Regions from separate parts of the Paenibacillus pedocola genome, predicted to be linked through region 1. Evidence: riboswitches for the same ligand, from Rfam matches in the RefSeq annotation. Region 1 holds a riboswitch; each other region holds the start of a gene.
The links. A riboswitch is a leader RNA that binds a small molecule or an ion and turns the genes downstream of it on or off. The one in region 1 is predicted to bind cyclic di-GMP.
Positions count from the first base shown of each region.

Region 2: it holds a riboswitch for cyclic di-GMP, as region 1 does, so the genes downstream of both, QU597_RS03035 (transglutaminase-like domain-containing protein) here and QU597_RS01900 (anti-repressor SinI family protein) in region 1, are expected to answer to the same signal.
Region 3: it holds a riboswitch for cyclic di-GMP, as region 1 does, so the genes downstream of both, QU597_RS04730 (PA14 domain-containing protein) here and QU597_RS01900 (anti-repressor SinI family protein) in region 1, are expected to answer to the same signal.

Region 1 covers NZ_CP134223.1:434,514-442,797, reverse strand. The annotation lists gene QU597_RS01945 (MDR family MFS transporter) at 1-778, shown strand, start outside; gene QU597_RS01940 (PadR family transcriptional regulator) at 785-1,345, shown strand; gene QU597_RS01935 (YczO family protein) at 1,447-1,677, shown strand; gene QU597_RS01930 (aldo/keto reductase) at 1,731-2,708, shown strand; gene QU597_RS01925 (prolipoprotein diacylglyceryl transferase) at 3,063-4,331, shown strand; gene sipW (signal peptidase I SipW) at 4,331-4,918, shown strand; gene QU597_RS01915 (TasA family protein) at 5,010-5,606, shown strand; gene QU597_RS01910 (TasA family protein) at 5,654-6,244, shown strand; gene QU597_RS01905 (helix-turn-helix domain-containing protein) at 6,420-6,749, shown strand; gene QU597_RS01900 (anti-repressor SinI family protein) at 6,840-6,986, opposite strand; cyclic di-GMP riboswitch class I at 7,020-7,105, opposite strand; gene QU597_RS01895 (2-oxoglutarate dehydrogenase E1 component) at 7,567-8,284, shown strand, end outside.
Region 2 covers NZ_CP134223.1:685,142-693,425, forward strand. The annotation lists gene QU597_RS03015 (phospholipid carrier-dependent glycosyltransferase) at 1-3,732, shown strand, start outside; gene QU597_RS03020 (glycosyltransferase family 2 protein) at 3,778-4,755, shown strand; gene QU597_RS03025 (GtrA family protein) at 4,745-5,146, shown strand; gene QU597_RS03030 (class D sortase) at 5,199-5,849, shown strand; cyclic di-GMP riboswitch class I at 5,970-6,050, shown strand; cyclic di-GMP riboswitch class I at 6,125-6,205, shown strand; gene QU597_RS03035 (transglutaminase-like domain-containing protein) at 6,220-7,029, shown strand; rRNA gene QU597_RS03040 (16S ribosomal RNA) at 7,400-8,284, shown strand, end outside.
Region 3 covers NZ_CP134223.1:1,091,823-1,100,106, forward strand. The annotation lists gene QU597_RS04705 (glycosyltransferase family 4 protein) at 1-236, shown strand, start outside; gene QU597_RS04710 (glycosyltransferase family 4 protein) at 230-1,369, shown strand; gene QU597_RS04715 (glycosyltransferase) at 1,469-2,569, shown strand; gene QU597_RS04720 (UDP-glucose dehydrogenase family protein) at 2,574-3,914, shown strand; gene QU597_RS04725 (sugar phosphate nucleotidyltransferase) at 4,374-5,747, shown strand; cyclic di-GMP riboswitch class I at 5,886-5,965, shown strand; gene QU597_RS04730 (PA14 domain-containing protein) at 5,978-8,284, shown strand, end outside.

The sequences.
Region 1 (8,284 bases):
CGCTTCCGAACCGGTCATCTCCTTCGCCATGTTCGGTAAACGCCTTTTCGCAACGAGCAGTGTAATCGGCTTGTTCTACGGCTCGACCTTTATCGTGGCAACTGTATATATCCCTATCTTTGTACAGGGTGTATACGGCGGTTCGGCTACCAATTCAGGGCTGATTCTGATGCCGATGATGATCGGGACCGTCCTCGGAAGCCAAACCGGAGGACTGCTCACCACCAAAACCAGCTTCCGCAATATTATGATTCTGTCGGCAGTCTGCTTCCTGGCAGGCGTCTTCTGCTTAAGCACCCTGTCACCTGACACTTCCAGGCTGATGCTAAATATCTTCATGGCGCTGACCGGATTTGGTGTGGGCTTCTCCTTCTCCGTGCTCAGCATGTCCTCCATTCATCATTTTGATATGCGCCAGCGCGGATCAGCTACTTCCACCAGCACCTTCATGCGCTCGCTCGGCATGACGCTTGGAATTACGATCTTCGGAATTATCCAGCGCAACGGCTTTACGAACAGTCTTAGTGATGCCTTTGGCGGCAGCGCAGAGGCCGCTTCGTTTGGCGATTCGCGCGCAGCTCTGACGCCGGAGGCAAGAGCCAACATTCCGGCTGCCGTACTGGATAAGATTACAGGGGCACTATCCGATTCCATCTCTCATACCTTTATGTGGGCGCTGATTCCTGCGGTGCTGGGAGTAGTCTTTGTATTCCTGATGCCGAAAGACCGCCTTACAGTTCAGCCCAAGGCTGCTCAGCCCTCCACTGAACGCGGGTAACGGGCCATGTCCATGAAACTGGTGATCCTCGGTCTGCTTCAGGAGAAGGATATGCATCCTTATGAGATCACACTCATTATGAAGGAACGGATGTATGATCAGATGATGAAGCTGCAGATGGGCTCCCTCTACTATGCTGTCGACAAGCTGGCTGCAGATGATTATATTGAAGCTGTAGAGACGATCCGCAGCAATGACCGGCCGGACAAGACGATTTACCGGATTACCGATAAGGGTAAGGCCTTGTTCGAGCAGCTTATTCTGCAGCAGATTAAGAAAGTCGATCTGGTCTTTCATCCCCTCTATATGGCCCTGGCCCTCTCACGCTATATCAATCAGGATAAAGTCGAGAAGGTACTGGAGGAACGGATCCGGGAGATTGAACATCAGGTCAACTATGCCTACCAGGTGTACGAAGACCATATTTCTGTCGTCCCCCGTTCGGCGCTTCATCTGATGTACGGCAGATATGAGCACAGTCTTACTGAACTGAATTGGCTGAAACGTCTCTACCAGGATGTTGCGGCACGCAAATTGAACGACTTCGGAACCCCGCTGTCGTTATAGGCAAGGAATAGAAGAGGCCCTCAGGGCCTCTTTGCTGTTTAACAGCAGCCTATTACGTGTATTAACGAACAAAACTGCAAAATGAGAGCGAGGGAACAAGCATGAACGAAAACAAGCAGCCGCACGAGGAAAAAAAGCTGCAGGGAGACAAGCGCAACCATCCGGAGCAATACCCGACAGACAAGCCCAGCCTGTTCGACATGCATGAAAGCGAGCAGAACGTCGATCCGATTCCGATAGAGGATTTAACGCTGGAAAAGCAGGAGGAGAAGGATAAAGAGGGCACAAAGCACCGTTCCTCCAGCGACAAAAAATACCACACCGGCTTCTAAAGGTGTACAATATTCCCTGATTCTTCAATTCCATTGTGACGGAGGGATACTTCTTGCTGAGAACGCTGCCACTTAACAAACGCGGGATTCCTGCCAGCCGCATAGCCTTAGGATGTATGGGGCTGGGCGGAGGCTGGGACCATGAACCAATTACAGCTGAGAATATCAAACAGGGACATGAAGCCGTTGAAGCTGCTCTGTCGATCGGCATCAATTTTTTTGATCATGCCGATATTTATACCCGCGGTAAGGCGGAGAAGGTATTCGGGCAGATTTTTAAAGACCGGCCGGGACTGCGTGAGGAGATCATTATACAATCCAAATGCGGCATCAAGCTGATTGAACCGGGGGAGACCACTAATACGTTCGATATTTCCAGAGAGCATATTCTAAAGAGTGTCGACGGAACCTTATCCCGCCTCGGGACAGACTATATTGATATCCTGCTGCTGCACCGTCCTGATCCGCTGATGGACCCCGAAGAAGTAGCCGAAGCTTTGCATCAGCTCAAAGCTGCAGGAAAAGTGCGCCACTTCGGGGTCTCCAATATGAGCGCTGCTCAGATCAGGCTGCTCCAGCATTACTGTGACGAACCCTTTATCGTCAACCAGCTGCATATGAGTCTGGCCAAGATCAGCTGGCTTGATGCCATGGTCAGCGTGAACCGCGAGCCTTGGAAGGATATTACCTTTCCGGAGGGAACCATAGAATACTGCCGCATGGAGAACATCCAGCTGCAGGCCTGGGGGCCGCTGGCGCAAGGAGGCTTCAGCGGGCGTTCACTCGAAGGCCAGCCGGAGAATGTCGTGAATACGGCCGCGCTGGTCAAGGAGCTCGCCCGGCAGAAGAATACAACGCCTGAGGCCATCGTCCTGTCCTGGCTGATGACCCATCCGGCGGCCATTCAGCCAGTCATCGGAACGGTGAATCCGCAGCGGATTGCCGCCTGCGCAGGTGCGGACAAGCTGGAGCTGACCCGCAAGGAATGGTATGACCTGTATGTAAGCTCACGCGGAGAAAAGCTTCCCTAACCGGCCGGCCGAACACACAACTCTCCTACGCTTGAAACAAATCCGGACATATAGAATAATCTATCGAAACAAAGCAGCGGTTCTCCAGGTATTGGAGGACCGCTGCTTTGCGTTATTGGCGATCTGCGAGGTGCGAATCATTGTTCTTTATAAAGAATATTTTGCGTAAAACAGCGATACTAGCAGTAATACAAAGATAACACTTCATTATTGTACGTTATTAAGAACTTTTAAGCTTAATTCACATTTTTCTTTTGCCCGGAAGACGGTGTATGATTTCCTTATCAAATTGTTCTTAATAAAGAACGAATATAACGAATGAATGATTGTAAAGCCATGAGAGGGGGCTAGCCTTTGTACCCCAGATCCGCCAGACGGCGTAAAAAAAAACCAAGTAAAACCGGGCTTCGTATTCTGCAATCCGGTGTGGCTGTATCCGTTCTTGTCCTGTACACCTCCGGTCAGATCGGCAGCACCTACGGAGAGTACAATACCTCGCTGCAGCAAACCAGCAGCATAGAGCTCTGTTCCGTCTTCCCGGGACAGATTGAACAGCTGCTCTCGGAGCTGTCCGGGCACATCCACAGAATCATCGAGCTTAAGTCTTCTCTTGCCAGCCACAGCACGGCCGGAGAGTTCACAGGTCCCGCGGACCTCTCAGCACTGTCTCAGGATGAGCTGGATCAGGCTGAAGAGCTTGTAGCAGCACAGATTTCCTCTGCCAATTCCGCCATTGCGGCAATAGATGCACAGCTCAACACCAACTTCGGGATCTGGCAGCAGATTTTGCAGGAGGCCAGCAATGCGGCAGCTATTCTGCATCAGGCCTGGGGTTATATGCTCCAACTTGAACCCAATTGTCTGGAAATCCGTGATGCACAGATCTTCGGGCAAATGCAACAGGATTCAGCCCAAAGCGGAGTATTGTCCGAACCGCTCAAGGATACTTACAACCAAATTATGGACTATCTGAACTCCATTCATACAGCCGGCAGTGCGCTGCCGCCAGGCAATCCTGACCGCGGATTCCTCGGGCAGGAACACTCCCGCTTTTCCGGCGGCAGCGGGCTGCTTGACTTCGTGGCCAAAGCATATGAAGCACAGCCTGATGTTTCTGCCGAATTGCAGGCGGCCTATGAGCAGCTGAATGCTGATCTGACCTCTACCCGGAGCAGCCTGTCCTCGGCAGTAAGCAGTCTGCACAATCAGCAGCTGGAAATCACAGATGCCAAGGCAAAGCTTCAGGAAGAAGCATTGGCGGAAAAAGCTGACGACGGCAAGCAGGACGATAAAGATCCTGCTGATGACAAGACCCCGGTTGTTGAAGCGGGAGAAGGACACCCAGAGATAACCGTCCCTGCGGTGCCGGACAACGGCAAGCCGGCAGAAGATAAGCCTGTAGAGGATAAGCCGGCGCCGGACAACAGCGCCGCTCCAGACGCGGCCATCCCAGACACTGCCGCCCCAGACGCCCCTGCTTCCGGCGCGGATACACCCGATCCATCTCCAACACCGGCAGCAGTGCCTGTTCAGGACATAACCGAAAATGACAATACCGTACCGGAACTTCCCGCAGCTTCTCCCGTTCCGGTCACAGAACCCAGTAAAGGCGGCGATGAATAATGCGTATTAAAAAAATAGTCAGTACAGCACTGACCCTGCTGATGTCCCTTGTTTTCCTGCTTGTGGTGGTTGCCGTAGTGATCTCCAAAGCTTCCGGCGGCGAACCGGCTTTCTTCGGCTATCAGATCAAAACCGTCTTATCCGGCTCCATGGAACCCGGCATCCATACCGGCTCCATCGTTGCTATCAAGCCTGGCGGCGATATGACCCGCTTCCAAAAGGGCGACGTCATCACATTTATGAATCCTGAGAATATTCTGATCACCCACCGGGTTATCGACGCCACTGTAAACACTGCCACGGGTGAGGCCACCTACACAACCAAAGGCGATAACAATGATGCTGCGGATTCGGCTGCGGTCAGCTCAACGAATGTCGTAGGGCAATATACCGGAGTAACGGTTCCTTATGTGGGGTACGCGATGAATTTCGCGGTTTCGAAGGCAGGCAGTGTCATGCTGATGATCATACCGGGTCTCCTGCTGCTGCTCTATGCACTCTATACCTCCTGGAAGGCCGTTTCCGCACTTGAAAAGAAAAGCGCCGCAGCCGCGCCGGCAGGCCCCGAAACCATGCCGCTTCAATAACTGATTGTTATCTCCCGTTTACGAAACGCGGAGTCACAATAATTAAAGGTACACCTGTTGCCAAAAAGATCTATGAGAGAGGGATGAACAAATGAATATTAAAAAAACACTGGGTCTCGGCGTTGCTTCCGCAGCGCTTGGCCTGACACTTGTCGGCGGAGGCACTTTCGCTTACTTTAGCGATTCCGCCCAGAGCACAGCTGCATTTAACAACGGAACTCTTAGCCTCACCTCTGACCCTGCTGTCATTGTTGATCTCAGCAATCTGAAGCCTGGCGATCTGATCACCAGAGATTTCAAACTGAAAAATGACGGCTCCCTCGACATTCCCAAGGTCTTGCTGAAGACTTCATCCGCAGTGACGGACACGAACAACAACAACGGCAGCCATAATCTGAAGGATGATATTATCGTTACTTTCCTGAATAACAACGACAAAAAACAGCCGGAGGTTCTTATCATTTCGCTCGCCGATCTGGAGAGCCAGAGCCCGGATCTCGTAGCCAGAAAAATACTGGGTACGCTGCTTGGAGGGGAAAAATCAGGCATTAAAGCGGGTACCGAGGATAAGCTCACCGTTCAATTTGCCTTCAAAGAAAACTTCCAGCCGCAAAACTATTACCAAGGCGATAAGCTGAAGCTTACCTGGAACTTCGAAGCCAGCCAGGGAGCCGGCGAATTCAAGTAAACCCTGCTATTCAATAATAAAAACATAACCGAGGAGGAATTTATATTATGGGTATCAAAAAAACACTGGGTCTGGGTATTGCATCGGCGGCACTGGGATTGTCTTTAATCGGAGGAGGAACGTTCGCTTACTTCAGCGATACTGCGCAGAGCACAGCTACCTTCGCAGCAGGAACACTGGATCTGAATACCAGCCCGTCGGAAATCGTTAACCTCAGCAACCTCAAGCCTGGTGACATCGCCGTCCGTAACTTCACTCTGCAAAACAGCGGCTCACTCGATATCAAGGAGCTGAAACTGGCTAGCGCTTACACGGTAACCGATGCCGGTACGAATAACGCGGGACAGGATCTGGGTGACCATTTCAAAGTCAAACTTCTCAAGGATACTTATGTCAGCGGCGACATCACCAATTTTGTCATCGGGGAAATCTCCCTGAAGGATCTGAAAAATACGGCTAACTATGATTTGATCAGCACCGGCGCTCTGCCTGGCGGTATCACAGCCGGACAATCCAAGGTCTTCAAGGTAGCCTTCGTCTTTGTAGACAACGGTCAGGATCAGAACGTATTCCAGGGAGATAAACTGGACCTTACCTGGACCTTCAATGCTAAACAAGGTTTAGGAGAACTTAAATAGTCGAGGTAAGCTTACCAAAAAGGCATATCCTTCCCTAACCCGGGCTGGATATGCCTTTTTTATAGACGGGACCTCAGCTGATGACGATCAAACAATGATTTTTGTCCGCTATGAGAAAATTTGCTATACTGATAACAAAAAGTAACGGAGGGGCGTTTTAATCGTGCCAGATAATATGGGAAGTCGTATCCACCATCTCCGTTTGGAAAAGGGTTTGTCTTTATCTGAGCTGGCGGACAAGGCTGACGTGGCGAAATCATACCTAAGCAATGTGGAAAGAAATATTCAATCCAACCCCTCTATCCAATTCATCGAAAAGATCGCCGATGCGCTTCAGGTATCTATTCATGCACTGCTGTATGGCGAACCCCTGGAATCACAGGAGGCTTCACTCGACGGAGAATGGTTCCGGCTCGTACAGGAAGCTATGGCTTCAGGGATAAGTAAACGGGAATTCAAGGAATTTCTGGATTATCAGAAATGGCGGCTGGAGCAGAAGGATTAAGTGACGCTCCCCTTCCCGGCCATACAGAAAAGGGCACAGCATCTCTTTCGCTGTGCCCTTTTCTGTATGTATCGTCCGGTCAGCCCCATCTCACATTACCTGCAACGTTTTTTCACTTAAAAACTGGCGGATCTCATCCACCTTGAGGCCGGCCTTCTTAGCCGACATCATCAAATATACCCATTCTAAATCCAGATCAACTGCCTGCAGTTCCCCATCATTCCCCTGGTTGGACATATCCAAGAAATCTCCTCCTAAGATTTTGCGTCCCCAGGCAGTCCGGCCGTCGTAGTATTTCTACATTAGACCCGAGACTTTGTGTCCCTGCCTTTCGGCGAGGTTTACCCTTTACTGGATCCTTCACATGAAAGGATCTGGCTAGAATTCATGAAACCGTTATCCGCAATAACATTATATAATGCCTTGCTCAAAAAATGTGTCGCTTTGTGGAAATTTTAAATGAAAAGAATTTGAAAAAAGCAGCTTGAATTTGTAATAATTTGTGTAACTCAAATAGGCATTCACTCCATTCTACCCCTTAGGACCTAAACGGATATGAAACTATTTTCCTAGATATTTATTAAACCATATACCCATTTTTTAGAATTTTAAACACTAAAAAAACATATGATCGTTCCGCATCAATTGTAGGCTGAATCATGCCGTTTTGCGAACGGAATAGATCAAAGTATGAATTGATTAGCCGCCCCTAAAGTAGCACAATAGGATAAGGAATGAAACCGCAAACATCGTAGCTCCACCTAACGCCGGTGCTGTTTGGGCGCATGTGGGGTTCATCCGTTAGGAGGATGTATTCATGGCAGCCAAAGGACCTTATAATGAATCCGTTTGGAGCAATTATTACGGACCGAATTTGGGTTATATTCAAGAGAAATATGAGCAGTTCGTTAATGATCCATCTTCAGTAGAACCTAACTACCGCGATCTTTTTACCACCTCCGGCCCTCCTCCACTGGATCCGGATACGACCCAGGTACCGCAGCCTTCCGTATCAGGAGATGCAGAGTGGCTGAAAAAGGCTGTAAGAGCCTCGAAGCTGATCGCTAATATTCGCATACATGGCCATCGGGCCGCCAACATTGATCCGCTGGACCGGGGGGAGAACCCTATGGCCCAGTGGCTGGATTATAAAACCTATGATTTGACCCGTGAAGATCTGATGGCGTTGCCTGCTTCGCTGATCTGGGAGAACGCTCCGGGAGATGTCAAGACCGCATGGGATGCCGTTCAGCGCATGCTTCAGGCCTATACCCGGACTATCGCCTATGAATTCGGGCATGTGCATGACGAGAAGGAGCTGCGCTGGCTGAACAGTCAGGCGGAATCCACAAGCTCCCCTGCTCCCCTGAACAACAGTGAACGTAAGGAGCTGCTGAACCGGCTGATTCAGGTGGAACAGTTCGAGACCTTCCTGCACAAAACCTTTGTCGGCCAGAAACGCTTCAGCCTGGAAGGCAATGACGCCCTGGTACCGATGCTGGATGAAGTCGTGCGTGCGGCCGCCCATGACGGTG
Region 2 (8,284 bases), 250 kb from region 1:
CTGCTGCAGAATCCGGGTTTTGAAGAAGGGGAAGAAGGAGTGCCTGCCGGCTGGACGAAGGATGCCTGGATTGCCGGAGACAGCTCCGGTCTTCTGTCGGTTCAATCTGAGGAAGTTCATTCCGGCAGTAAAGCGGCAGTCATTGAGAATCTTGAACCGAATCATTTGAAATGGGTCCAGAATATTACCGTCACGCCGGACAGCTACTACAAGATTTCCGGATATATCAAAGTCGCCAGCACTGCCGGCCAAGGCTTAGGCGCGAATATTTTCCCGGTTGGTATTGGCGGCGGGTACCCGGCTACAACGGATACCGGCGGAGACTGGCAGTATCTGGAGTTCATCGGCCAGACCGGGAAAGAGCAGACTGAGCTCGGCATAGGTGCAGCTCTGGGCGGGTACTCCAGTCTGATTCAGGGCAAAGCTTATTTTGATGACTTGTCTGTAGAACAATTGGATGCTGCTCCGGAAGGAGCGAGTGTTATTTTGCTGGATAGCGGCGCAGCGGCCCAGGCGGGAGGCAGTGATGCTGAAGCGCCACCGCACAAAGTGTCACCAGCTAAGCTTTTGCTGATCTCGGCAGTATTCAGCGTATTTTTTGCTCTTCTATATAATAGAGCTTTGCGCAGCAACAAGCTGCTTCAGCAGCGGGAAAGTGTCTATACGAGATGGATTTATATCGTGTTTGCTGCTGCTTTTATTCTGCGTATTTGGATCGGCCTAACAGCTAAGGGGTATCAGAATGATATGAATACCTTTATTGCCTGGGGCCAGCGCCTAGTCGACAGAGGTCCGGGCGGATTCTATGAGGAGGGCTACTTCGCAGATTACCCGCCGGGTTATTTGTACATATTGTATCTGCTGAGTGCAATCCGCAGCCTGTTCGGCTTCGCGCATGGCTCGGGCGGGGAGACGCTGCTCTTTAAGCTGCCGGCCATTGTGTCGGATCTGGTGCTGGGTGCTCTCATTTACCGGATCGGACGCAAGAAGCTCGGGTCTGGTATAGCTTTAGGCCTAATGCTGCTGTTCCTGTTCAATCCGGCGGTATTGATGGACTCTGCGGCCTGGGGCCAGGCGGACTCCTTCTTTATGGTGTTTCTGCTGCTCAGTATTATGGGCGCTGCAGATAAAGCCTTTGTCCGCTCTGCCATCTGGTTTGCGATTGCTGTGCTGGTTAAGCCGCAGGCACTGATTTTTACGCCTGTGCTGCTGCTGGCTTTCTATCATCACCGGGCCTGGAAGCAGCTGGCGGTGGGTGCCCTTTACGGGCTGGGGATATTCGTCCTGCTGGCGGCTCCGTTTTTCTGGAATAACGGCGGTTTAGGCGGACTGATTGATTTATACAAGAGTACCTTATCGTCCTATCCTTATTCTACGGTGAATGCCTTCAATCTCTATGCCCTCACGGATCCTATGTGGTCGTCCATGGATCTGACGTGGCTGGGAATTACTTATCGCACGTGGGGCTTTATTTTCATTCTTGCAGCAGTAGCCGCGGCGGTATATTTTTCCTTCAAAAAAGACCGCAAGGAGCTGTCCAAATCCTACTTCATCGGTATGGTTCTGATCGTCATTATGTTCGTGCTGGGCACCAAAATGCATGAGCGTTATATCTATCCGGCCTTGATTCTCTGTTTGTTTAGCTACATAGAGAGCCGCGACCGGCGGTTCCTGACCTTGTTTCTGGGGTTCACCTTAACGCAGTATATCAATGTTGGTTATACACTGGCCCATCTCAATGCCGGGAATAATCCCCCGTCGGACGGAATCGTGCTGGTTACTGCGATTGCCAATCTTGCTTTGCTGGTATATACGCTGTACACCGGGTATATGGTATATGTCCGCAAACAGACGAAGCTTCTCGCGCCTCCGGCTACGGACACAGAGAAGCATGCTGCTGATATAGCACTTGCCGAAGGCATACGTCCGCTGGAGCAGAAGAGCAAAGCTAAGTTCAAGCTGCTGCGTAAAGACTGGGTGTGGATGCTTTCCATTACTGCCGTCTATGCAGTGCTTGCGCTAATTAATCTGGGGTCAACCAAAGCACCGGAAACCTTATGGGAGCCAGCGGCGAGCGGCGAGAGCTTCTTTGTCGATCTGGGCCAGAGCAGACAGCTGGAACGTGTAAATGTATTCGGCGGTGTAGGCACCGGCAAATTCAAGCTGGAATTCAGCGAGACTCCGGATACCTGGAGCAGTCCGCTGGACGTGAATGAGGAAGTGGGGAATGTATTTATCTGGAAAAGCCAGCCTTTGAATGTAGCGGCAAGATATGTGAAGCTGACCGTTACTTCGCCTGGCTTTACCCTGAATGAAATGGCCTTCTATGAACAAGGAGGAGGCAAAACTCCGCTTCCCGTAACCAGTGTCACTCCGGATGCCGCAGCAGCTGCCAAAAGAGGCGAGCCTGCGAATCTGTTCGACGAACAGTCTGTCATCCCGGAGAACTCCAATTTTATGAACAGTACGTATTTTGATGAGATTTATCATGCGCGCACAGCATACGAATATTTCCACGGTATTGTGGCCTATGAGAATACCCATCCGCCGCTTGGCAAAATTCTGATCGGAGTGGGGATGGAGCTGTTTGGCGTAAATCCGTTTGGCTGGCGGATTATCGGCACCCTGTTTGGGGTTGCCATGCTGCCGCTGATCTATATCATGGCTCTGCGGTTATTCCGGAAAAGCCGTTACGCCGCGCTTGCCGCCGGACTGTTCGCACTTGATTTCATGCACTTTACACAGACACGCATCTCGACAATAGATGTCTATGGCGTCTTCTTCATCATGTTAATGTTCTATTTCATGCAGCGCTATTTCACAATGAACTTTTACCGCGAACCGCTGCGCCGGACACTGGTCCCGCTGTTCTGGTCCGGTCTTTTCTTCGGCATCGGCGTCGCCTCTAAATGGATTGTGCTGTACGGCGGTGCCGGGCTGGCTGTTATGCTGGCTCTCTCGCTGTTCGAGCGTTATAAGGAACATGCAGCAGCAGGACGTGTGCTCGCGGAAGGCAAGCTGAGTGATCAGGAGGTCAAGACCGCCTGCCTTACAGCAGACAGAACCTTCTGGAAAAACACCGTCATTACACTGGCAAGCTGCATCGTGTTCTTTGTAGTCATTCCTGCCGTTATCTACGGATTGTCCTTTATCCCGGTGCTGTCCGTTACGGCCGAGGGGTACACGATTAAGGGGCTGATCGAAGCCCAGAAAAATATGTATGACTACCACAGCCAGCTGGTGGCTACCCATCCGTTTGCCTCTTCCTGGTGGGAATGGCCGTTTATGAAACGTCCAGTATGGTTCTTTAGCGGCGGCGAAGGCTTGCCTGAAGGTCAAGTAAGCAGTATTGTCACTATAGGCAATCCGTTGATCTGGTGGACCGGAATTTTCGCTATGCTTGGTGTGGTTTATCTTACCGTGAAGCGTAAAGACAAGAGCCTGTACATGCTCTGGATCGCCTTTTTCTCGCAATACGTGCCTTGGATGCTCGTTCCGCGTGAGACGTTCCTGTACCATTATTTCGCTATGGTGCCGTTCATGATTCTTGCGATTGTATATGTAATGAAGCTGCTGGACAGCAAATATCCCGAAGCCAAGTATATCCGATATGCTTATGTAGCCCTTGCGGCACTGCTCTTTATCCTATTCTATCCGGTGCTGTCGGGTATGCAGGTGAGCGGCGATTATGTCAACACTGTGCTGCGCTGGTTCCCTTCCTGGGTGTTCTAGGAGCCAGCCGGTTTTATAATTACCATACTTTTAGGAGGAACAAGGGTGAAAGCCAGATACAGTGTAATTGTCCCGATGTACAATGAGGAGGAGGTCATTCAGCATACGTATGAACGTCTCCGAAAAGTAATGGACGAATGCGGCGATTCCTATGAGCTGGTCTTCGTCAACGATGGCAGCCGGGACCGTACAGCTGAGATTATGCGCGGTATCAGCAGCCGGGACGAACATGTCAAGCTGATTGACTTCTCGCGCAATTTCGGCCATCAGGTCGCTATTACGGCCGGGATGGATTATGCCGAGGGGCAAGCGGTGGTTGTCATTGATGCGGATCTTCAGGACCCGCCTGAGGTCATTTTGCAGATGATCGCCAAGTGGAAAGAGGGCTATGAGGTAGTCTACGCCAAGCGGCTTAAGCGCCATGGGGAGACACTGTTCAAAAAAGTGACCGCCAAGCTCTTCTACCGTTTGCTCAGCAGCATGACGAGCGTTGAGATTCCTACGGATACCGGCGACTTCCGGCTGATTGACCGCAAAGTATGCGATGTGCTGCGTGGACTGAAGGAGAAGAATCGTTATGTCAGAGGTCTGGTGAGCTGGGTGGGCTTCCGGCAGACGATGGTTGAATATGTACGGGAGGAGCGGTTCGCCGGAGAGACTAAGTACCCGCTGAAGAAAATGATCCGGTTTGCGCTCGACGGCATCACCTCCTTTTCACATAAGCCGCTCAAAATAGCCTCATATATAGGCTTTTTCCTGTCCTTCTCCAGCTTCCTGTACCTGTTCTTTGTATTGTTTCAAAAGTTATTTACTTCCTGGACGGTTCCCGGCTGGGCTTCCATAGTGGGTGTCAATTTACTATTTAACGGTATCGTGCTGATGCTGCTTGGGGTAATCGGAGAATATATCGGACGTATTTATGATGAATCCAAGGATAGACCGCTCTATATCGTGCGCGAAACCAAAGGCTACCGTGACGGAGAGCATGATGAAATGCGAGAGGACAATGACGATGGCAGATAAGAGGCTGAACGCGGGGGTTATCCAGTTTTTAAAATTCAATGCCGTAGGGCTGCTGAATACGCTGATTGATTTTGCAGTATTTACCCTGCTTCATTCACTGGGGATGATCAATACCCCGGCACAGATCATTTCTTATAGTGCAGGAACAGCAAACAGCTTCTTTTGGAACAAAAAAGTGACTTTTCGTGACCGTGACGCCGTTAAGGCTGGATCTGACCGGCTGCAGCTGGTGAAATTTATCGTACTCAATCTGGTGGTGCTTGGAATATCAGTGCTGCTGATGCATCTTCTGACAGACAGCTTCGGGCTTCAGGTATTGATTGCCAAGGTGCTCGTTACGTTTGTCACTGTGATTATCAATTTCTTCGGAAGCCGCATGTGGGTATTTTAAGACAAATATTAGAACAGGGCTTGCCCGGTTCCAGACTAACGGGGTGATGTATATGCGGAAGTTTTCCTATTTGATTATACTGGCCGGAATCCTTGTCATGCTGTATCCGAAAGCGAACGAGTGGTATAACGACAGACAACAGGATAAATTGCTGAAAGAGGCCGAACAGGCTTATAGTGAGATAGCCCCGACCTCTCAGCCGGATCTGGAAAAACCGTACGCAGAGGTGACTCAACTGCTCACAGAGGAATCAGCAGATGAAGAACAGGTGCAGCCATCAGCACAGCCCTCCCCGGAGATTAAGGTGGGCGGTAAGATCATCGGAATTATCCAGATTGACCGGATTGACTTGAAGCTGCCTGTTTTAGAGGGGGCGACCAAGTCTAATATGAAGCATGCTGCTGCCCATATGAAGGAGACGGCTCCGCTCGGCGAAGTCGGAAATGCAGCTATTGCCGCTCACCGGTCAAGAACTACGGGAAGACTGTTCAACCGGTTGAATGAAGTGAAGATTGGAGACACAATCTCGATCAAAACGAGTACAAAAGAGTACCAATACGAGGTTTATGATATTTCCGTAGTAGAGCCGACGGATGTATCGGTGCTGAATGGAGATAACATTAATAAAATCCTTACTCTGATTACTTGTGATCCGCTGGTAAATCCGACACACCGCTTGATAATCCACGCAAAATTGTCCTGATTTGAGGCTAAGGAGCTGTGACCCGAATTATGAAGAATTTTAGTGGAAAATGGTAGGAATCTAGCAATTTGGGGCTTGTATATAGATGACAATATGATACTATATAACTATAAAAGCTATACACGATAACGGCAAACCTATCGAAAGGTAGGGACGCAAAGCTAGAGGGCCTTCCCGAAAGGATGGCAGCCAGCTACCGAATGAGGGGCTTTTTTTGTTTGCTTTTTTGAGAGAAATCTAGCATTTATTGGTAGATGAGAGAACAGATAAAGCTGCAACGATAACGGCAAACCTATCGAAAGGTAGGGACGCAAAGCTAAAGGGCCTTCCCGAAAGGATGGCAGCCAGCTACCGAAAGGGGTTTTATCCAATGAAAAAGTTCTATTTTATGTTATTAACGTTGTTTGTCGTAGTCACTTCCGTTCAGACAAGCCCAGCTTCAGCTGCAACTGCAACTACGGGCTGGTTAAATACAGCGAAACTGGATCAGGGCGTTGTCGAAGTTTCCTATGATGTCCCCGCAGACAAGCGTATCAAAGTCATGATCACTAAGGATGGCAACAGCTACACCTACAACTTATATGCTTTTCAATCCACAGAATCCTTTCCACTGCAACAGGGGAATGGCACATATAAAGTATCTATTCTTGAGAATACAAGCGGCAACAAATATAAAGTAATTTCTTCCGAAAATGTAGAACTTAACTTGAGCAATGCCAACGCCGTATACCTGAGTTCCGTACAGAACGTCAAATGGAGCTCCTCCGATAAATCCATCCAGAAAGCTAAACAGCTTACGCAAGGCCTGACAACAGATGAAGCTAAAGTAACAGCCATCTATAACTACATTGTTGCAAATGTGAAGTACGACTACAAACTGGCTGCAACTGTAACGCAGGATTATATCCCCAAGAACGACAACACATTGCTCACCAAAAAAGGGATCTGCTACGATTATGCTTCGCTATTTGCAACCATGCTGCGCAGTGAAGGAATCCCGACTAAATTGGTAATGGGCAATACCAGTTATGTTTCAACGTACCATGCTTGGAATGAAGTATTGCTTAACGGTAAATGGGTAACAATCGATACAACAGTTGATGCCGGGTTGACTAAGAACAGTAAAGAAACAGCATTGATCAAAATAGCAAGCAAATATAGCGCTGCAAAATTCTATTAATAATTCATTATATAAACCCCAGACAATACGTGAGATAACCTGCTTAAGGATTAAGCAGGTTATCTTTTTTAGTTAAGGGGGTTGCTTTTCAATAGGTATCTGCGGTATTATAGGTAAGCGTTGTTAGAGCGCACGAAAGTTTGACTGAAATGACCGAATAAGAAATTTCAGAAAAAGCTTGCGTTTCTAAATCAAACGTGATATATTATAAGAGTTGCTGGTGGCGAGCTAATCGACACTGACAACGAGCTTGATCTTTGAAAACTGAACAACGAGTGAGTATCGGAAATCACTTCGGTGAGATCCGAAATTAGAGAATGCAAATTCTCGTCAGATGTTTCAAAATGAGCAATCGCTCTTTCTAAATACCAATTTGGAGAGTTTGATCCTGGCTCAGGACGAACGCTGGCGGCGTGCCTAATACATGCAAGTCGAGCGGAGCTTATCCTTCGGGATAAGCTTAGCGGCGGACGGGTGAGTAACACGTAGGCAACCTACCCCTCAGACTGGGATAACTACCGGAAACGGTAGCTAATACCGGATAATTCCTTTTCTCTCATGAGAAAAGGATGAAAGGCGGAGCAATCTGCTACTAAGGGATGGGCCTGCGGCGCATTAGCTAGTTGGTGAGGTAACGGCTCACCAAGGCGACGATGCGTAGCCGACCTGAGAGGGTGAACGGCCACACTGGGACTGAGACACGGCCCAGACTCCTACGGGAGGCAGCAGTAGGGAATCTTCCGCAATGGGCGAAAGCCTGACGGAGCAACGCCGCGTGAGTGATGAAGGTTTTCGGATCGTAAAGCTCTGTTGCCAGGGAAGAACGTCCGGTAGAGTAACTGCTACCGGAGTGACGGTACCTGAGAAGAAAGCCCCGGCTAACTACGTGCCAGCAGCCGCGGTAATACGTAGGGGGCAAGCGTTGTCCGGAATTATTGGGCGTAAAGCGCGCGCAGGCGGCTATTTAAGTCTGGTGTTTAAACCTTGGGCTCAACCTGGGGTCGCACTGGAAACTGGATGGCTTGAGTACAGAAGAGGAAAGTGGAATTCCACGTGTAGCGGTGAAATGCGTAGATATGTGGAGGAACACCAGTGGCGAAGGCGACTTTCTGGGCTGTAACTGACGCTGAGGCGCGAAAGCGTGGGGAGCAAACAGGATTAGATACCCTGGTAGTCCACGCCGTAAACGATGAGTGCTAGGTGTTAGGGGTTTCGATACCCTTGGTGCCGAAGTTAACACAGTAAGCACTCCGCC
Region 3 (8,284 bases), 660 kb from region 1:
TAGGCGGCAACAAAGAAATTCTTCAGGGCTTCCGCCCGGAGCTGCTGTTCAAGAGTGCGGCCAGTGATGATATGGCGGAAGGCATGATTCATATGCTAAGCAACCGCAAGCTGCTGCCAAGCCGCGACGAATGCCGGGATCATGTGCTGGAGAAATACACCTGGGAGCATGTGGGTGACCGAGTGGAATCCGTATTCCTTGAAACTTTGGGAAAGGGTGTGGCCGCAGGATGCTAAAAGTCGCTTATATTGATCACACCGCGAAGTGGAGCGGCGGAGAGGTTGCTCTTTTCAACATTCTTACCAATATCGGTGAGCAGATTGAGCCGCTGGTAATCCTGGCGGAAGAAGGTACGCTAGCTGAACGGCTCCGCGAGAAAGGGATTGATGTCCGCATTATCCCGCTGGATGAGAGCATCCGCAGCCGCGGCAGAAACACCGTCAACCTCGGCGCTCCGGCGGCAGCCATTAAGCTGCTGGCTTACGGACGCAAGCTGGCGCCGCTGCTCAAGCAGGAGAAAGTGGATTGTGTGCATACCAATTCCCTGAAGTCGGCCTTCTACGGCGCAGTTGCCGCCAAAAAAGCAGGAGTGCCGCTGATCTGGCACATCCGGGATCATATCGGAGCCCCGTACCTGAAGCCGGTTGTTGCCAAGGCTATCCGGCTCCTGTCACGCCTGCTCCCGAACGGCGTAATCGCCAACTCCCACTCTACGCTGAATGCGCTGGAGCTGCCCCGCACCAAAAAAACCCTCGTCGTGTATTCCGCTTTTGCCAAAGCGATCGGCGAAGGGATCGGCAAACGGGATCAGAAGGATTTCAACGTGCTCCTGGTAGGGCGGCTGGCACACTGGAAAGGCCAGCATGTTGTGCTGGAAGCAGCGAAGGCTTTTAAACAGGATAGCCGGGTTAAGTTCTGGCTGGCTGGTGACGCGCTTTTCGGAGAAGAAGAATACAAACAGGAATTAATCCGCAAGATGCAGCAGGATGATCTGAGCAATGTCAGTCTGCTGGGACATGTGGATGACATACAAGGCCTGATGAATAAAGCTGATTTGCTGATACACACGTCGATCACCCCCGAGCCGTTTGGCCAGGTTATCGTCGAAGGCATGGCGGCTGGACTGCCGGTGATCGCCTCCAATGAAGGCGGACCGGTAGAGATCGTAGTACCCGGTGTAACGGGACTGCTGATCCAGCCTGGAGACGCTAAGGTACTCGCAGAATCAATCACCTGGATGCTGGACCATCCCGAAGAGCGCAGACGGATGGCGGATAGTGGAATGAAGCGGGTGAAAGAGCATTTCGTCATCGAGAATACAGTCAAGGACATCGTTGACTACTACAAAGGTTTGCTGGCAGCGACCTAATAGATTCCCGAACTCAAGCCAAACGTAAACAACAACCGCCTGCATCCATACAATCACTACTTGATGATGCTGCTCCATAAAACTTTGAGGATGATTCACATGAAAATTGCGATAGCGCACGATTACTTAATCCAAATGGGCGGGGCGGAAAGAGTAGTGGAAGTTTTCCACCACATGTATCCGGATGCTCCGATCTTCACGACGGTTTTTAACGGAAGCCGCCTAACCGACAACCTCAAAGATGCGGATATCCGGGCCTCCTGGCTGCAAAAAATTCCGGGAGTGAAGACCAATTTCAAAGGGGTGCTGCCGCTTTATCCCATGGCCATCCGAGATCTGGACTTTCGCGGATATGATATTGTCCTGAGTTCCAGCAGTGCTTTTATGAAAAGCATTCAGGTGCCCGAATCGACGTTTCATCTATGCTACTGCCATACGCCAATGCGCTTCGCCTGGGATTATGACACTTACATGGAGCGGCAATCGAACTCCGGACTGTTCAAAAGACTGCTGAAGGTCTACATGCAGCGGCTCAAGTCCTGGGACCAGCGGACATCCAAAAATGTGAACCAGTTCGTAGCCAACTCTTCCGTAGTGAAGAAGCGGATTCAGAACTATTATCACCGCGATGCCGATGTGATTTTCCCGCCGATCAACACCGCCCGGTTCACCAGCTCGAGTTCCATCGGCGATTATTACCTGATCGTCTCCCGGCTTGTTTCCTACAAGCGGATCGATCTCGCCGTGGAAGCCTTCAACCGCAATGGTCTTAAGCTCTATATCGTCGGTGACGGACCGGACCGCAAAAGGCTGGAGGGCATGGCCAAAGACAATGTATCCTTCCTCGGACGGCTGGATGATGGAGAGGTAACAGGCCTGATGTCACAGTGCCGGGCATTTATTTTTCCGGGAGAAGAGGATTTCGGTATTACGCCGCTGGAGGCGAATGCCGCAGGCAGACCGGTCATCGCTTATCAGGCCGGAGGCGCGCTGGACACCATCGTGCCATACGTCAACGGTGTGTTTTTTCAGAACCAGGAAGTTGACGATTTACTGAAGGCCATCCACGAAGTGGAATCCTACCCATGGGATATCGGCCAAATCATGGGCCACGCCCGCAAATTCGACGAACAGGCGTTTATGGTGCAGTTCAAGCAATATGTAGAGCAAGCCTACATTAATTTCCTAAAAGGAGGATGATTGTATGAAGCTGGCAGTTATCGGTACCGGCTATGTCGGTCTAGTATCTGGCGTATGTTTTACACTTAACGGGAATCATGTCATCTGCGTCGATAAGGATGAGGAAAAAATCAGCAAGCTTAACCGGATGGAATCCCCCATCTATGAACCGGGGATCGAGGCATTGATTGAGATGAATCTCCGGGAGGGCAGATTATCCTTCTCTTCGGATCTTCAGGAATCGGTGCGCCGCTCAGATATCGTCATTCTGGCTGTGGGTACACCTTCTTTACCGGGTGGCGAAGCGGATTTAAGGTATATCGAAGGAGCCGCTACGGAAATTGCCCAGGCGATGGAAGGCTACAAAATCATCATGACCAAGTCGACTGTTCCGGTTGGCACGAATGAGAAAATCCGCAACCTCATCGCTTCCCACACGAATCATCCCTTCGATATTGTCTCCGCTCCCGAGTTCCTGCGTGAAGGCTCTGCAATCCGCGACACCCTTCATCCGGACCGGATCGTTATCGGCCTCGATAATCCGCAGCTTGAGCCGACCATGCGCCAGCTTCATCAGGGCTTCACGGAAAATGTCTTCGTAACAGATATCCGCAGTGCGGAAATGATTAAATATGCTTCGAACGCATTCCTGGCAACCAAAATTTCGTTTATTAACGAGATTGCCAACATTTGCGAAAAAGTGGGAGCTGATGTAACCATGGTGGCGGAAGGTATGGGAATGGACCGTAGAATTGGTTCCTCGTTCCTGCAGGCCGGCATCGGTTATGGAGGCTCCTGTTTCCCGAAAGATACCAATGCGCTGATCCAAATCGCCGGTAACGTCGATTACGAGTTCAAGCTGCTGAAATCGGTGGTTGAGGTGAACAAGGACCAGCGGTTCATGATCATCTCGAAGCTCCATGAATCGCTAGGCAGCCTGCGCGGCGCAGTTATCGGTATCTGGGGGCTGGCCTTTAAGCCGAATACCGATGATGTCCGCGAAGCTCCAGCGCGGGAAATCGTCGAAGCTCTGGTGGCGGAAGGAGCAACAGTGAAGCTGTATGACCCGATTGCTGCTGATAACTTCAGAGCAGGGTATGATCATCCGCAGCTGCGCTGGTGCGGCCTTGCTGAAGAGGCGGCCGAAGGCAGCGACGCCATCTGCCTGCTGACCGACTGGGCCCAGTTCAAGGATATCGATCTGCATCTGCTGGCAGGCAGCATGCGCCGCCAGATTCTGATCGACGGCCGCAACGTCTACTCCAAGGAGCAGATCGAAGGCACCGGGCTGGAGTACCACTCGGTCGGTCGCCCGCAGATGGGCGGACTGAGCGGATATTCCCCAAGCGTCGCCGGGGCGATCTAATTCAGAGCTGCTCTTGAGCGCAGCTTTAGCTGCCGCTCCGCTCCTTGCCCTTAAATTGCCGCTACAACAAGCGGCAATCCAGATCTTTAGCAGGGAGCCAGCCTGCGGGCAAAGTAAGCAAAAAGATGCGATTCTTCCAGAACGCTCAGTCAAGCAAGAGTTCTTAATCGTAAGCTGTTATGGAATGGAACGGAGAGGAATTTTGGAACTGTAGGAACATAGTGTCCGCCTTTGTCTGCGGATTTCAACCGCGAACAGCGGTATAAATCAGGAAATCTGCAGACAACAGCGGCCGAAAGTCCAAACATTCTTTGCAGTGACTCTCATAACAGTGAGACCTTAAGGAATACTGCGCAGCAAAGGGCATTCTGTAAGGAGCATTCCAGCTTTCCACAGTCCGCAGCGAACTAATAACAATCCGATATTTTCGCGACAACACATAAATAGGAGGGTTCACTTATGAAACTGGTACTTCTATCAGGCGGTTCTGGTAAACGGCTCTGGCCTTTGTCCAACGATTCACGTTCGAAGCAATTTCTGAAGGTACTGGAAAGCCCGACGGGTGAACCGGAATCTATGGTACAGCGTGTCTGGAGACAGCTTGAGGAAGCGGGCATGACAGGTTCGTCTTATCTGGCAACTGGCCGCAGCCAGGTGGAATCGATTCAGAGCCAGCTTGGCAGCGAGGTTCCGATCATTGTTGAGCCTGAGCGCCGTGATACGTTCCCGGCCATAGCGCTGACAGCAGCTTACCTGTATTCGATGGCCGGTGTTTCTCCGGACGAAACAGTCGCTATCCTGCCTGTTGATCCCTATGTGGAAGCTTCATTCTTCGATACCGTAGTCCAGCTTGAGCAGACAATGGAGGAAAGCGGCGCAAATCTGGCGCTGATGGGCGTAGTTCCTGAACATGCGTCAGAGAAATACGGATATATCATCCCTACCACTGCTGAGGCGGGAACAAGCGGATATCTGCAAGTGAGCCATTTCCAGGAAAAACCTGACCGTGTACAAGCCGAAGGTCTGATCAGCAAAGGAGCCCTTTGGAATTGCGGGGTGTTCGCTTTCCGCTTAGGTTATCTGCTTGATATTCTGCAGCGCAAAGGGCTGCCGCTTAACTACGAGGAACTGCAGAAGCAGTATAAACTGCTTGCCTCCATCAGCTTTGATTACGAAGTGGTGGAAAAAGAGGAGAATATCGTGGTTCAGCCTTATGCAGGCTTCTGGAAGGATCTGGGTACCTGGAATACACTGACTGAAGAAATGAGCAGCAATCTGGTAGGGAAAGGTGTTGTCACTGCCGATTCTGAGGGAACCTGCCTGATCAATGAGCTGGATATTCCGATTACAGTCATCGGGGCGAAGGACTTAATTATCGCCGCCAGCCCGGATGGCATCTTGGTTACGCATAAAGCGGAAAGTCCACGGATCAAAGAAGTGCTGAAGTCTTACGAGCAAAGACCGATGTTCGAGGAACGCCGCTGGGGCCATTACAAGGTCATTGATTATGTGAAGTACGATGAGGGCAATGAAGTCCTGACTAAGCGGATTTTTATTGAAGAGGGCAAGAACATCAGCTACCAGCTGCACCGCAAACGCAGTGAAATCTGGACCTTTGTAAGCGGGGAAGCCAGCATTGTGATTAACGAGAAAATGCATAATGTGAAGGCGGGCGATGTGGTTCGCATCCCTGAAGGCACCAAACATGCGATCCTTGCGCTGACGGATGTGGAGTTTATCGAAGTGCAGACCGGATCTGAGCTGGTGGAAGAGGATAATATCCGAATCACCTTGGACTGGAAGGATATAGCATTACAACAGTTCATTTCGTAGGCCTAAATAATCTATTTAACCAATTGTTACAAATCCAAAACAGGTATTAAGAACCATTTATTAAGAAATCTTAATTTTTGCTATAAACCTACAACTTAATAGAGTCGATACTTACGGTAAGAAGGAGAAATCCTTCCAAAACGACAAAGGCAAACCTACTCGAAAGATAGGGACGCAAAGCTATAGGGCCTCTTAAAAGTGGCAGCCTGGCTACCGAAAGGAAGATCATTTTGAAAACTTACCGTAAGTTTCGTCTGTTGTCCGCCGTGTTGTCTCTGGCTGTGTTTTTGTCCGCAGTACCGCTTGGACTAGGACTTGCACCTTCCCCGGCTAAAGCAGCTTCAAGTACAGCTGTGCCAGTTAATCCGGACGCTTCAGCTGAAGCCGTCAAGCTCCTTGGTAACCTGTATTCTATTTCCGGAAAAGGAATTATTTCAGGCCAGCATGACTATCTGGAGAGCCCGGATGAATTTAGCAACAAGCTGAAAGGAACAAGCGGACAATATGCCGCACTTCACGGATATGAGCTTGGAGTAATCAGCGGACAATCGGAAAGCACTGCTGCAACGCAACGGAAGAATGTAGTCAATAGTGCTATCAACTGGGCCAAATCGGGCGGTATCGTAGCAATGACTTTTCATGAGAATCTGCCGGGCACTACGTATGATTGGGCAAATGTGCAGAAATCATTAACACAAGCAGAGTTCAACAAATATATAACACCAGGTACGGCACAGTACAATGCATTGATTGCCGACCTCGATAAAGTTGCAGTTTCACTCAAAAGCCTGCGGGATGCAGGAGTTCCCGTACTCTGGAGACCTTACCATGAGATGAACGGTGACTGGTTCTGGTGGGGAAAGAAGAGCAATTTCACTGATCTTTGGAATATTATGTATGATCGGTTTGTTAATTATCATAAACTTAACAATCTGCTGTGGGTATGGAATCCGAATGCTCCGAATGCCTGGTCTGATCCCTATGAGCTGACCTATCCTGGTGCGAATAAGGTCGATGTACTTGCAGCTGATATATACAATAATGATTATATGAATAGATATTATGACAGCTTGGTTAGTCTGGCTGCCGGTAAGCCGGTCGGCATCGGTGAGAATGGTGAAATGCCGAGTACAGCTAAGCTGCAGCTCTACCAGAAGAATTACGTTTATATGATGAACTGGGGAAAAATGCTCTATGATAACAACAGCACGACTACAATCACAAGCTTTATGAATGACAGCTACACCCTGACCCGGGATGAATATAAGGCGTGGACAGTCCCGGGCGCAACGGCAACGCCGACAGCTACGCCAACGGCAACGCCGACAGCAACGCCAACGGCAACGCCGACAGCTACGCCAACGGCAACGCCGACAGCTACGCCAACGGCAACGCCGACAGCAACGCCAACGGCAACGCCGACAGCAACGCCAACGGCAACGCCGACAGCTACGCCAATGGCAACGCCGACAGCAACGCCAACGGCAACGCCGACAGCGACACCAACGGCAACGCCAACGCCGACTCCTGTACCTGAAAATACATTGCAGGCACCGGTACCGTTGGTAAACGGGCTTGCAGGTGAATATTTCAAGAATATGACGCTGTCCGGCACGCCTGTGCTGGTACGCAATGATAGTTTGCTTAATTTCAACTGGCGTCAGGCATCACCGGATGCTTCATTGCCTGTAGATATTTTTTCCGTACGCTGGACCGGCCTGATTAAGCCTTCTTATAGTGAAACCTATCAATTCTATACAACATCGGATGATGGTATCCGTGTTTATGTGAATGGAACAGCCGTTATCGACAGCTGGATGAAGCAGAGCGGTACCGAGCGTACCGGAAGCATTGCCCTGAAAGCCGGACAGTATTATGACATTAAAGTAGAATATTATGAAAATGCCGGTGATGCCAATATCCGTATGATGTGGCAGAGTCCCAGCCAGGCCAAAGTAACCGTTCCTTCAAGCGCATTGTTCTTGAAAAGTTCCACATCATCTATAAGTACTGCAGAATCATCATTGGTGACGAATTCGCTGGCCATGGTGCAGACAGTAACAGTGTCGCCGACAACGGCACCAACGTCAACGCCGACAGCGGCACCAACGCCAACGCCGACAGCGGCACCAACGCCGACAGCAGCACCAACGCCAGCGCCGACAGCAGCACCAACGCCAGCGCCGACAGCAGCACCAACGCCGACAGCAGCACCAACGCCGACAGCGGCGCCAACGCCAACGCCAACGCCGGCACCAACGCCAGCGCCGACAGCAACGCCGACAGCAGCACCAGCACCTGCAGCCAACGGGCTGCAAGGGGAGTATTTCAACAACATGCAGCTGGCGGGAACTCCCGCTGTAGTACGTACCGACGCGGTCCTTGACCTCAACTGGCGTCTTGGCTCGCCGGATGCGGCGATCGGAGTGGATTTCTTCTCCGTACGCTGGAGCGGTAAAATTAAGCCCCTGTATAGTGAGACGTACCAAATCTATACCTCTTCAGATGACGGTGTCCGTGTCTGGGTCAATGGCAGT